DNA from 3 places in the Mangrovibacter phragmitis genome. Region 2 is predicted to be linked to each of the others. Evidence: riboswitches for the same ligand, from Rfam matches in the RefSeq annotation. Region 2 holds a riboswitch; each other region holds the start of a gene.
What was found. Region 2 has a riboswitch for thiamine pyrophosphate ahead of thiC (phosphomethylpyrimidine synthase ThiC). Riboswitches for the same ligand answer to the same signal wherever they lie in the genome.
Positions count from the first base shown of each region.

Region 1: it holds a riboswitch for thiamine pyrophosphate, as region 2 does, so the genes downstream of both, thiB (thiamine ABC transporter substrate binding subunit) here and thiC (phosphomethylpyrimidine synthase ThiC) in region 2, are expected to answer to the same signal.
Region 3: it holds a riboswitch for thiamine pyrophosphate, as region 2 does, so the genes downstream of both, thiM (hydroxyethylthiazole kinase) here and thiC (phosphomethylpyrimidine synthase ThiC) in region 2, are expected to answer to the same signal.

Region 1 covers NZ_CP134782.1:4,716,244-4,720,887, reverse strand. Annotated here, with positions in the region: gene thiP (thiamine/thiamine pyrophosphate ABC transporter permease ThiP) at 1-372, opposite strand, end outside; gene thiB (thiamine ABC transporter substrate binding subunit) at 348-1,331, opposite strand; TPP riboswitch at 1,363-1,461, opposite strand; gene sgrR (HTH-type transcriptional regulator SgrR) at 1,506-3,164, opposite strand; gene sgrT (glucose uptake inhibitor SgrT) at 3,251-3,433, shown strand; gene MPHASIOC01_RS22760 (MFS transporter) at 3,549-4,644, shown strand, end outside.
Region 2 covers NZ_CP134782.1:5,412,464-5,417,107, reverse strand. Annotated here, with positions in the region: gene thiE (thiamine phosphate synthase) at 1-167, opposite strand, end outside; gene thiC (phosphomethylpyrimidine synthase ThiC) at 167-2,062, opposite strand; TPP riboswitch at 2,156-2,265, opposite strand; gene MPHASIOC01_RS25955 (Rsd/AlgQ family anti-sigma factor) at 2,320-2,820, opposite strand; gene nudC (NAD(+) diphosphatase) at 2,992-3,765, shown strand; gene hemE (uroporphyrinogen decarboxylase) at 3,843-4,644, shown strand, end outside.
Region 3 covers NZ_CP134782.1:2,430,126-2,434,769, forward strand. Annotated here, with positions in the region: gene MPHASIOC01_RS11765 (PfkB family carbohydrate kinase) at 1-298, shown strand, start outside; gene MPHASIOC01_RS11770 (GntR family transcriptional regulator) at 272-1,018, opposite strand; gene thiD (bifunctional hydroxymethylpyrimidine kinase/phosphomethylpyrimidine kinase) at 1,179-1,979, opposite strand; gene thiM (hydroxyethylthiazole kinase) at 1,976-2,764, opposite strand; TPP riboswitch at 2,798-2,894, opposite strand; gene MPHASIOC01_RS11785 (DUF4225 domain-containing protein) at 3,519-4,328, shown strand; gene MPHASIOC01_RS11790 (hypothetical protein) at 4,325-4,639, opposite strand.

The sequences.
Region 1 (4,644 bases), 700 kb from region 2:
AACAGTGCTTAACCAGCCTTCGCGGCCATACACACTCAGAATCCCAAAGACGGCTACCAGGACGGGCAAAACCAGTGTCATGGCACATAAACGCAGTAAGAGTTGCCGGCCTGGGAAACGACGACGGTAGAGTGCTCGCGCCAGTAATATTGCAGGGAGAACAGACAGCAAGGCAGACAAAGAAGCCTGGAAGAACGAAAACCTCACCACATGCCACAACCATGGGTCGTGTAGCAGTGCGCTGTAGTCTGTCTGTGGCGCATGTAGCCATAAAGCGCCAAAAGCCGCCAGAGCGACAATGCAAATCGCTCCGGCGGCTATCAGGCCGGGCCATAACCAGCCCGGAATTAATGGCTGACGGCTTGCTGCCATTGGCTAATCCATGCTGCCCGGTTTTGTTCTACCTGTTCAGGCGTAAACACCAGGCTGGTGGTGGGTTTAACCAGTTGATTAAAGGCTTCCGGAACCGCTACATGGCTTACCGGATACATCCAGTTGCCAGTGGGGATTGTTTTTTGGAACGCATCAGAAACCATAAACTGCATAAACTGCTTCGCCAGTTCCGGGTGCGGACTGTTGGCAAGGCGGGCAGCGACTTCCACCTGCATATACTGCCCTTCGCTGAAACCTGCGGCCGCATAATTATCTTTTTTCTCTTCAATAATGTGATACGCAGGTGATGTGGTGTAACTCAGAACCAGGTCGCTCTCACCCTTGAGGAATAGCCCATAAGCTTCACTCCAGCCTTTGGTTACTGTCACTGTCTTTTTAGCCAGTTTTTGCCAGGCTTCCGGTGCCTTGTCGCCGTAGACCTTTTGCATCCACAGCAACAGCCCCAGGCCAGGTGTACTGGTTCGTGGGTCTTCATAAATCACTTTCCACTGCTGTGGGCTTTCAACCAGTTCTTTCAGGCTGTGTGGTGGGTTGTGCAGTTTGTTCTTGTCGTAGACAAATGCAAAATAACCATAATCAAAAGGGATAAATGTATCGTCTGACCAGCCGCCAGGTAAGGCCAACGGTGGCAGGGTGATATCTGCTTTGGCAAACAGCCCGGTGCGACGGGCGGCAGTTATCAGGTTATTATCAAGACCCAGGACAATGTCTGCTTTGCTTTTTTTCCCTTCCATACGCACGCGGTTGAGCAGTGATACGCCGTCTTCCAGCGCAACATATTTCAAATCGCAACCACATTGTGCTTCAAAGGCTTTCTTGATTGCCGGGCCAGGGCCCCAGTCAGCAGAAAATGAGTCGTAGGTATAAACGGTGAGAGTAGGTTTAGCGAGGACAGGCGCAGCGGCCAGTACCAGTAGAGCCAGTAATTTTTTTAACACTTTGCACTCCTGAAAAAGGGTGGCAAAGGATTTTGAGAACGGCCTCAAATCCCTTCGCCGGCGTTATCCGGATCAGGTTCGACGGGTATTATCTCAGCGCCTGGTATCCAGGGCACCCCGTTGAGAACGGCTCATTGTAATGATTTGCCTGGCATTATTAAAGAACATGTTGGGTTAGTTTTCTGGTGGCGCAAACCAGGCGGATTTGAAGTCGAACCACCCCAGCGTATTCATCCGCAACCCCCGCATGCTGCGCTGCCCCTGAATAGTGAGCCAGTGGTGAATCAGTGGCAGTATATGTTGTTGTTCGACACACTGGCGTGCCCACCGGGCCGCATTCAGCTCGCCTGTGCGCCATTGCTGGTGGGCTTCTTTCATGGCGATACCCAACCCTTTGCTCAGCAGGGGAATTTCGTACAGATGAGCAAAGACCGAGTAATCCAGCGGCAGTGTGAAATTGGCGCTGTTAAGCCAAATATCGCTGTGCACATCGCCATTAAACCAGTCGTTATAGCTGATTTCCTGTATCACCAGGTGGATGCCGTGTTGTGCCAGGCGTTTACTGATAATGTCGCTCAGTGTGCGGTGTTCTATGTGGTCGGCATAAAATGTGAGCGTAAGGCTGGTCAGGCCTTCTGGTTTGCCACACTCCGTGCTGGCTGGAGTGTGGTGCCAGCGGGGCAGTAAACCCCAGGCTGGAAACCACAGGCGATGATATTGAGGGCCGCTGTCAGCCAGAATATTTACGGGTGAAAGTACCTGGCTCAGCCATGCTCTTACATGCGGGTTTGCGCCATGTTTTGAGCGCTGGTCAAACAACAGGTAATAGCAGCCTTCTTCCAGGCGGCTTTCTTCGGCTTTTTCACTCTGGCTGCCATCTTCGAGAAATACACCACAGCTCATGTCTTCACCGATTTCGGGCAACACCCAAATATTGACTTCATCAATCAGCGCGCGGAAGCCAAAGTAGTCATCAAATGCCTGAATACTGAGCTGGCTGGTATTATTGCGTGTAACAGAATAAGGCCCTGTTCCGGTTGGATGGGTGGCGAAATGCGGCAATGACTCCCATTCCCGGGGCAAAATCATCGCGGAAACCCCCGCCATCAACCAGGGCAGCCAGTTATCAGGCTCGTGAAGTATGATATCCAGCGTCCAGTTGGTCGGCGAGGATATACGGGCAATATGCTCATACAAAGGTTGCTGGTTAACCCGGTTCAGTGAATACAGTACATCGGCCATTTCGAGTTCACGCCCGTGGTGAAAATGTACTCCGGGACGTAAAAAAAAGCGCCAGTGGCAAGGTGATAATTGCTGCCAGTGGTGAGCAATGTCTGCTTCCAGTTCCCCATTTTCCTCATTTATTCGCGTCAGCCCATTGAATATTTGCCGCACAATATGAGTTTCGGAACGGCGCAGTGGTGTGCCGGGTAATAAATTCAGCAGTGGGCGATAATAAAGAACCCGCAGAATATGGCGCCCCTGGCGGAAGCTGCGCCCCAGGTGTGAGAGCAACATCTTTTTGACTTCATCTTTATCGCCAACGATTTGTACCAGTTGGTCAACCCTGTCCTGCTCCAGTAAGTCTTCCGCCCGCTGTTGCTGAAGAGATAAACCCGTATAGATAAATGCCAGCTGTGAACGTTTGCCGCGCCCGGCCTCTGCTTCCCATGTCAGCCAGCCTTTTGCCTGCATGGCATTGAGCAGAGTACGCATATGGCGCCGCGAGCAATTGAGCAGGGTGGAAAGATCATGCAGCGTTGTGGACTGAGGCTGGCCGTCACAACATTGCCATAACCGGATGAACTGCTGCTGCAAGCGTGTTGATGCCATAAAAGAGGAACTCCGGACGAAAACTCATCAATTTATCTTTCCCTATATTACGCCAATACTGTTTCGTGATGAAAGCGAGGTGACTTATGAAGCGTTCCTTTGCAGAGCAGTTTTATTTGGCTTTTTTTACTGCAACACGGCGTGTTTCTGGTTCATGGCTGGCCTGCCTTGACCCTCAACAGCGTGTGCAGATGCTTGATGAACTCATGCAGTGGCAGTGTTCGTATCCTTGTGTTTGGCACAGACATCATCGTTCTCATCAAGTGTGACTGAGTATTGGTGCTTTTAACCAACCAGCGGCAATCGTGCTGCTGGTTTTTTTCGTTTAAAATCTACCCGGCTATGGGCGTTTTGTTCACAGGAAATAATAAAAGGACCTATGAGATGCATTGGCTGATTACGCAGGGAAGGCATTTAAACTCGGTATTACTGGCGTTTATGGCTGTCGCGTTCATGCTGGGGGTGGCAGGCGCGCTGCAGGCACCCACACTGAGCTTGTTTCTGAGCAAAGAAGTAGGGGTGACCTCATTCTGGGTCGGCCTGTTTTACACAGTCAATGCTGTGGCAGGTATTGCGGTCAGCATGATTCTGGCAAAACGTTCAGACCGGACGGGCGATCGCCGTAAACTCATTATTTTCTGTTGTCTGATGGCCGTCGCCAACAGTCTGGTTTTCGCCTTCAATCGCCATTACCTCACGCTGATAACCCTTGGTGTCTTTCTTGCCGCGCTGGCCAATACCACCATGCCACAAATTTTTGCTCTGGCGCGCGAATACGCGGATAACTCAGCCAGAGAAGTGGTGATGTTTAGTTCTATTATGCGTGCCCAGCTTTCACTGGCCTGGGTGATAGGACCGCCGTTGTCATTTATGCTGGCGTTGAAATTTGGTTTTACCACCATGTTTTTATCTGCCGCGGGTATTTTTGTTGTTGGAGCATTACTGGTGACATTTTGCCTGCCTTCTGTCCCCCGGGTATTTGGCCCGGAGAACCAGGCCGTTGCGGCCGTCAGTGGCTGGAAAAACCCCAATGTGCGGCGGTTATTTATAGCTTCTATGCTGATGTGGACCTGCAACACGATGTATATCATTGACATGCCGTTATGGATAACCAGTGTTCTTGGGTTGCCCGAAGCACTGGCTGGTGCATTAATGGGGACGGCGGCGGGTCTTGAAATACCGGCAATGATCCTTGCTGGCATGGTTGTAAAGCGTATTGGTAAACGCCGGATGATGGTGCTCGCTGTTGCTGCCGGGGTGGTATTCTATGGCGGGTTATTGCTGTTCCCTACACGTAATGCTTTGATTGTATTGCAACTGTTTAACGCGATTTTTATCGGGATTGTGGCAGGTATCGGTATGCTCTGGTTTCAGGATCTGATGCCCGGGAAAGCGGGGTCCGCCACTACCCTGTTCACTAACAGTATTTCTACCGGTGTGATCCTCGCAGGGGTATTACAGGGTTCACTGGCGCAGCAGT
Region 2 (4,644 bases):
ATAGCCTGGATAATATCCTGCTCAACTTCATTCTCAGGCTTATCTTTGATACGAATCTGGAGCGTTTTCACCCCCAGAGCCAGCAGGCGTTCCAGCCAGGTAATGCTGTCAACAACGGGGTATAACCCCAACCTGACCGGTACAGGTGGGAAATCAGGTTGGTAAATCATGCCTGCTCCTTGCGAAGATAAATCTCTCCGCCGCGTGCGCGGAAATCCTGCGCCATGTTTTCCATGCCTTCCGCGCGTTGTTTTGCCGCGTAATCACGCACATCCTGGGTGATTTTCATGGAACAAAATTTTGGCCCGCACATAGAACAGAAGTGCGCCACTTTGCCAGATTCCTGAGGCAGGGTTTCATCGTGGTAAGCTCGTGCGGTGAACGGGTCGAGGGCCAGGTTGAACTGGTCTTCCCAACGGAACTCAAAACGGGCTTTGGACATAGCGTTATCACGAATCTGCGCACCAGGATGACCTTTGGCAAGGTCGGCAGCATGAGCGGCAATTTTATAGGTAATAAGCCCTTGTTTTACGTCTTCTTTATTGGGAAGCCCAAGGTGCTCTTTTGGTGTGACATAACACAGCATGGCACAGCCGAACCAGCCAATCATGGCTGCGCCAATCCCTGATGTGAAGTGATCATAACCCGGTGCGATATCCGTGGTCAGTGGACCAAGGGTATAAAACGGTGCTTCATGGCAGTGCTCCAGCTCTTCTGTCATATTGCGCTGAATCATCTGCATCGGCACATGCCCGGGACCTTCAATCATCACCTGCACGTCATATTCCCAGGCGATTTTGGTCAGTTCGCCAAGCGTATGTAATTCTGAGAATTGTGCCTCATCGTTCGCATCCTGAATGGAGCCGGGACGCAGGCCATCACCCAAAGAAAGAGCAACGTCATAGGCTGCACAGATTTCACAAATCTCACGGAAATGCTGATACAGGAAGTTTTCCTGATGATGGGAGAGGCACCATTTAGCCATAATCGAACCACCACGAGAAACAATCCCGGTGAGGCGGTCTGCGGTCATTGGCACATAACGTAACAGTACTCCGGCATGGATAGTGAAGTAGTCCACGCCTTGCTCAGCCTGTTCAAGTAATGTGTCACGGAATAGCGGCCAGGTCAGGTCTTCCGCAATACCATTGACCTTTTCCAGCGCCTGATAAATTGGAACAGTACCAATGGGAACCGGGCTGTTGCGCAGGATCCACTCACGGGTTTCATGAATATAGCGGCCCGTTGATAAGTCCATTACTGTGTCGGCACCCCAGCGTGTTGACCACACCAGTTTTTCCACTTCTTCTTCAATGGAAGAACTGACCGCCGAGTTACCGATATTGGCATTTACTTTAACCAGAAAGTTACGACCAATAATCATCGGTTCAGATTCGGGGTGGTTAATGTTTGCCGGAATAATTGCACGTCCGGCAGCGACTTCATCACGAACAAACTCGGGGGTGATATTTTCAGGGAGATGGGCGCCAAAGCTGTGCCCCGGGTGCTGGTGGCGTAACACGCTATCGCGAATCCGTTCGCGGCCCATATTTTCCCGCAGTGCAATAAACTCCATCTCCGGGGTGATAATTCCTTTACGGGCGTAGTGTAATTGTGTAACGCAATGCCCTTTTATGGCCCTGCGTGGCGGCTGAACGCCCTTGAAACGTAATTCTTCCAGCCCTTCGTCTTCCTGGCGTGCCAGCGTCCAGGACGATGAACTGTTGCGCAGTTGCTGGGTATCTTCGCGGGCATCAATCCAGGGCTGGCGGCATTTGGGCAGTCCCTGAAGTACATCAATTGACTTGTCCGGGTCGCCATAAGGACCGGAAGTGTCATAAACCGGTATTGGGTCATTTGGCGTTAGTTCAGGGTTTTCCCGTGTACCGCCAGTCACGGTTGGGCTCATTTGTATTTCACGCATGGGCACCTGAATATCCGGGCGGCTGCCAGCCAGATATACCCGTTTTGATGCAGGGAAAGCAGAGCCTTCCAGAGTATTGATAAATTGCTGAGCAGCATCGCGTTGCTCACGGCGGGTTGGTGTTTTTTGTACGGACATAGCGCATTCCAGTTTGTTGGTCAGGAAGTGGCTTGTCAGAACGACGGACAGGAGTAGCAAAGACGCAATAACGCCAGAAAATAAGCGTAATGCAGGGAGAGTACTCTTGTTCCCTTCGCAGGTCTTAACCTGATCAGGTTCCGCGGATCCCGAATTAACGGTCTCAGCCCGTGTTTTCACACTGGGCACTCCGACAAGAAAAACATCGCTTTCGCGATAATGTATTAGGACTAACTTACTCGTTCACAGAATAAAACTCAAGCAGGGCGGGATGTGGCGTTGTCCGGTTCGGTATTCTGTAAATCGTTTTTACACAGCTGGATAAGCAGCTTGTCTTCAAGGGTAAAACGCGCTTCAAGTGCTTCACCTATCCCGGATAAAGCCTGCTGAAACTCCTGCCAGTTATCGTGATCAATGGCGGTTTCCAGACTGGTATCGTAAAAATGCATAATAGACTGCGTATTGGCTTCTAACCGGGGATAGAGCTGTGCGACAGATTTTGCGGTACTGGTCCCTTCCACCTCTCGAATGATGCGCTCATAAAGACTAAAGTGGCATGCTGAGAGGTAGTCCACCAGACCCTGGCAAAAATCGTCCAGCGCTTTTTCATCAATGGCGGAATGGGCGCTTTTTTTAGGCTTGAGCCCGACTAACCGGTAATAAGCAATCAGCAGTTGCCTGCGGGTATTCAGCCAACTGTCAACTAATGTATTACTACCACCAACACGGGCTGTCAGATCTTCCAGTTGGTTTAGCATGTTTGAGCATCTCCATGAGTTATATACTCGTCATGCTTCAATTTGCAGGTACCTAAGCAGTGCTTGCCTGCAACTCGAATTATTTTGAGTATCAGATAAAACTCTGAACCATCTGAATGTAGCTATTATGTAAACCAACATGCCAGTGACACAGAGGTTGTGCAAGAAAATATGAAATACATTGTAGAAAAAACCGATGAAGGCTGGTGGGTTGTCAGCCATGAGCAAAAATTATGGCTGCCGCAAGGGGAGTTACCCTGCGGGCGTGCGGAGCAGTACCAGTTGGATGGTTTACCGGCAATGCAAATTGGTTTATGGGATTCCCTTCCAGTCTGGCTGGTTCAACATAACTTCCCTACAGGAATGGCTTCTGTCAGGCAACTTCTCGACAAAGAAAGTGGGCTGTTTCAGTTAGCCGGCCGGGGTGTCCAACTGGCTGAGTTTTACCGTTCTCACAAGTATTGTGGCTATTGTGGCGCAGAAATGTACCCCAGCAAAACTGAATGGGCGATGTTGTGCAGCCACTGCCACGAGCGTTATTACCCGCAAATTGCGCCCTGCATTATCGTGGCGATTCGCCGCGATGACCATATTTTGCTGGCACGCCATAACCGGCACAAAAACGGAGTCTACACCGTACTGGCGGGTTTCGTGGAGGTAGGAGAAACGCTCGAGCAGGCTGTAGCCCGTGAAGTTATGGAAGAAAGCAGCATTCGCGTGAAAAATTTGCGTTATATCAGTTCTCAGCCCTGGCCTTTCCCACAATCGTTGATGATGGCATACATGGCGGATTACCACAGTGGTGATATCAAAATCGACCCGTCAGAGCTACTTGATGCTAACTGGTATCGCTATGACCAGCTTCCTCTGCTCCCACCTCCGGGGACTATCGCACGGCGGTTAATAGAAGATACTGTTGCCTTATGTCGGGCTGAGTATGAATAACATGGTACACTCAGCACCCTATTTCTATTGTTTTCTCTACCCTGACTGCGGGTGAATCAGCGCACAGAAGGAACCCCATGACTGACCTGAAAAATGATCGTTATTTGCGAGCCCTGTTACGCCAGCCGGTTGATGTTACCCCTGTCTGGATGATGCGCCAGGCGGGCCGGTATTTACCGGAATATAAAGCGACTCGCGCACCAGCAGGGGATTTTATGGCGCTGTGCAGGAATGCTGAACTTGCCTGTGAGGTAACATTGCAACCCCTGCGCCGTTACGCTCTGGATGCCGCAATTCTGTTCTCCGATATTTTGACCATTCCGGATGCGATGGGGCTGGGGCTCTATTTTGAAGCAGGGGAAGGACCACGCTTCACGTTACCCGTGCGCAGCAAGGCCGACGTGGAAAAATTACCGGTTCCTGATCCGGAAATGGAACTGGGCTATGTCATGAATGCAGTGCGCACTATCCGCCGTGAACTGGCCGGGCAGGTACCGCTGATCGGGTTCTCTGGTAGCCCGTGGACGCTGGCGACTTACATGGTTGAAGGTGGCAGCAGCAAAGCTTTTACGGTTATCAAAAAAATGCTGTTTGCCGAGCCTCAGACCTTACATACGCTGCTGGGCAAACTGGCAGAAAGCGTGACGCTCTACCTCAATGCTCAAATTCGGGCCGGTGCGCAATCTGTGATGATTTTTGATACCTGGGGTGGTGTACTGAGTGGGCGAGATTATCAGGCGTTTTCCCTGAATTATATGCAGCAAATTGTTGCCGGACTGATTCGTGAACACGAAGGGCGCCGTGTGCCTGTGACATTGTTTACCAAAGGCGGTGGGCAGTGGCTGGAAGCGATGGCCGAAACTGGGTGCGATGCCCTGG
Region 3 (4,644 bases), 2.8 Mb from region 2:
AGAGGTATGGCAGCAACGGTTTGCCAGTGCATTGATTGTTCGCCATGACAAAGAGGGAGCCACCTGGTATGACGGTACTGAATCAGGTTATGTCCCGGCATTTCAGGCGACTGTTGTGGATACTATCGGCGCAGGCGACAGCCATGCCGGAGGAACGCTGGCGGGCCTTGCCGCGGGTTGGTCTCTGGCTGATTCAGTCAGGCTTGGCAACGCAGTGGCCGCCTGGGTTGTCAGCCATCGTGGCGGGGACTGCGCTCCGACGCGTGAGGAGTTACTCCTCGCACACAAAAACGTATAGATCGCTGCGGCAGTAGCTGATGCTGTACTCAACCGGCCGGTGTTGCTGGTCAAGCGCCACTTGCTTAATCACCAGCACCGGTATTTTGTCATCCATACTGATATGTTCCTGAAATTCGCTGTCCGGCATGCGGGCGCTGACGCGTGAGCGGGTGCGCTGAGGGAAAATATTCTGGCTGCGAAAATAGTCATACAACGAAATACCAATCGCATCGGGGTCATGGATTAACCCCGCCGGCACCCAGGACTCCTCAATTGAGACAGCATCTTCATCAACATAGCGAATACGCTTAAGCAAAAAAACATCGCTTTGCGGCGCAACCGACAACTGGCTGGCTACCTCTTCCGGGCATTTCACCACCCGCTTATTGACCCACAGAGTATTCGGTTTCTTACCACGCAACACCACCTGCTGAGAAAAACCGCGCGCCTCTTTCAGGGAATATTCAAATATATTATTGATTTGCGTACCATAACCACGAGCACGGGTCACCACGCCCTCTTCTTCCAGCGCCTGCATCGCTTTGCGTACTGTGATTCGCGACACCCCGGTTAACTGGCTCAGGTCACGCTCACCCGGCAGGATATTTCCGTGCTCCAGCAGGCCACTGCGCACCGCGTTTTTGACCGTTTCGGCAAATTTAAGGTACAGCGGCGTGTTATCGGGCGCGGCAATCCGTTCATTAAGGTGGGCAATTAACCGGGTATGCGCTTGTTCCATCTCTGTTTTTCTCTGGCCGGGGTTTCCTGCCAGTATACCCTAAATAATGCGAATTGCAGGAAGGTTGCAAGGCAGTACCCCCGGCAGCTTATATTAAGTATCTACCGGGGTGAGGTGCAGCTAACGCACCTGCAAGTTGCAACATGACAGATATATACGGCTACCACCACTCATGAAAATGGTGAACCGGCCCAATCCCGTGCCCTACTTCCAGAGTATCCGCTTGCGCCAGCGCAGCGGAGAGCCAGTTTTTAGCCTGCTGCACCGTATCTGCCCAGGTACTATGCCGTGGGCGTAACGCTGCAAGGGCGGCAGAGAGTGTGCAGCCTGTGCCATGGGTGTTTTTAGTCTGCACGCGCGGTGCAGTAAAACGCCATTCACCATCACGGGTAAAGAGCCAGTCCGGGCTTTCAACATCATTCAAATGCCCCCCTTTCATGAGCACTGCGCCGCACCCCATTGCCAGTAGCGCCTGCCCCTGCGCTTTCATTTCACCTTCAGTTTGCGCAGATGGCGCATCTAACAGTGCTGCGGCTTCTGGCAGGTTTGGGGTGATAAGCGCCACCTGCGGCAGCAATTTTTTACGCAGTGTATCAACGGCAGAGGCTGAAAGAAGCGGGTCGCCACTTTTGGCCAGCATCACCGTATCGAGAACGACGTTGTGGTTCTGATAGCGCCGCAGTTGCTCTGCAACCGCCTCCACAATGTCAGTCTCTGCCAGCATGCCAATTTTCGTGGAGTCGATACGCACATCGCTAAGCACTGAATCCAGTTGTGCGGCGACAAAATCCGGCTCAATGCGGTAGACCGACTGCACGCCGCGTGTATTTTGCGCCACCAGCGCAGTGATAACCGAACACCCGTAAGCTCCCAGCGCAGAAAAGGTTTTTAAATCGGCCTGGATGCCTGCCCCACCACTGGGGTCCGTTCCGGCGATTGTCAGTGCATTAACTCTTCTCATGCCAGAGCCCCTTCATTGAGGTTCCACAAGGCATCCAGCATGGCAGGAACAAAACTGCCCGGGCCCCGGCTTGCTGCAACAGCGAGCTCCCCGGCACAAGACATAATCCGGCACGCGCCAGCGACATTCACCAGCCTGTCACCCGGTAACGCGCAACTGGCGGCAACCACAGCAGAAAGCGCACACCCGGTGCCCACAACATACGTCATCAACACATCGCCTCCGGGGACAGCCAGAGTGCGTTCACCATCGGTGACATAATCCACCTCACCTGTCACCGCGACAACAGCCCCGGAACTCCGGGCAAGACGCACGGCGGCATCTATTGCCTGCTCTGCTGGCTGCAACGAATCCACTCCGCGCCCGCCTGTACCGCTACCTGCCAGCGCCATAATTTCGGAGGCATTGCCCCGTATCGCTGCCGGGCGTAATTCGCATGCCTGATGGGCAAATGTGGTACGCAACTGCAACGCACCCACCGCAACCGGATCCAGCGCCCAGGGTTTACCCGCGTTATTGGCTGCATGAATCGCTGCCATCATGCCTGCAGCTCGCGGTGTGGTGAGTGTGCCAACATTAATCAGTAAGGCATCTGCCAGGGCCGCGAATTGTGCGGCTTCCTGCTCGTCCGGCACCATCGCGGGGGACGCACGCAAAGCAAGCAAGGTATTGGCAGTAAAGGTTTGTACCACGTCATTGGTCAGGCAATGGACCAGTGGGCGGTGAGTACGGAAGTGTTGTAAAACGGTGGCGGCTTGATTGCCGCACAGCAGGTCAGGTTGCATTTCAGGCTCCTGTCCGGCGTGAAGAAGCGATACCGGACAGGTATCTGACTTCCCTACGCTGGCATTATCCAGATCAGGTAATACGGGTATTTCTCAGCCCATCTATGATGGGGCACCCCGAGTCAAATAAAACAAAATCAAAAGCTTGCGATTAATGCTCCTCATTAATCCCTGATCAGGATAGTAATGCCAGCGGGAAGTCTTGTAAACGGTAAAAGCGGCCCTTTTGGGCCATGTGTGACAGGATGAGTGACAGTTTGTATGGCACAAGAAACCATCCATTATTACGGCATAACGGTTTTTGAGCAACTTGAAAATCTGTTCCTTGACCCGCTACTCACTGCGTTAGACGAATACGGAATACCCACTCAGATCTCGACCCAGCTCAAGAACCTTATTTTGCCATCAGAACATCTTTCGGGCTCTATCTCACAGAGTAGAACAGCTCCCACTGACTGGCTTTGAGAAAACCTTAATGCGTTGGGCTGTGTCTGAAATGTAGCTTAATCTAATCCGCTGGCCCTCTGTTTATGGCTGAGTTTTTTTTCTAACGCCTTCAAACCGTCCGTTTCTCGCTCATATCTCAGGAACACAGACGCAGAATAGACCAAAAGTTACTGTGCCACCCGTACACTCTCCGCAGCTACTTTATTCGTTCATGTCTTACTTAAGTGGTTTCTTATAAAATCTTTTTTTGTTGTCTTCGACCTTATTGCACGTAAAATGACCAGACATATTCATGAAAGGAGTCTTTATGGATATCGCGCTGCTCAACAGGGGCTGGAACAGAACATGGTCTGATACAATGGTGAATCTGGAAGCCCGGAAACTCGTCGAAACAGCAAACCGGCTGTCAGCATTCTATTTGCAAGATGGCCTAACACGTATCAAGTTTATCGAAGAGATAAAACAGGTCGTAGAAAAGGAGTTCGAGGCAGCACGGCGAGCTAAAACAGATGAAGAATGCATCGTATGCATCAAAAATCTGCGTGTCGAAACGGATAATCTGCACGAACAAGAACGTCTGTTAAGAACCAGAGCCGCACAGCTTTACGCGAAGGTCGAGTTTGTTAAGGAAAATAATAAAATCGTCGGTTATGTTATATCCGCTGTAAATGTGGTGCTATCAGGCGTGGTTCTCTTTGGTGGCTTTATGATGTTATCCACTATGGGGCCGATTGGTATGCTGGCTGGGGCAGTTCTGATTGCCGATGGAATGAACGGATTAACGAAAGAAGTGCTCAACTTTGATCAGCCAGCAGGACATAAACCCTCGCAAGGTATCATTGCTGACTCCGCGATGCATACGGCCCAGTTCATGGGATTTAATCCTAACACGGGCCTGGCTCTCTATAATGGTGTTACTCTTGGCGCCAGTCTATACAGCATTGCTGGACTAGCTCGAAAAACTGGAGCCTGGAGATTATTCCGCTGGCTTCCACACGATTACTATCGCAAAGTCAGCACAATGAGCACTCCTAAGCTAACAATGAAGATTGTCGGTTATGGCGTTAAAGCAAAAGTGATTTTCGACCTATTGACAACAGAAAATGGAACCCGTTAATCCTTGATAGTTTTTCGGTAACGCCATGATTTATAGGAAATTACCGGCGGCTGTGCGAAGGACATAATGGCAACCCCAAAGATCATCGCCAGCCCCCATGCTACTGCTCTATCAGGTGAGCTGAAGACGATAAGTAGCAGCAGGATAAAGGTACACACAACCACCACTCCCGCCAAGGTAACAAATCGTCTAGCGAGGTCATTTATGGCCTCTCCAGGCGTTCCTCCATATTTTTCAATATTGCTTTTTATCTTCTGCAATTCGGACTGCGTAAACCCTGAACGTAACAATGCCTCGTCAGTCACTTTCATATCGT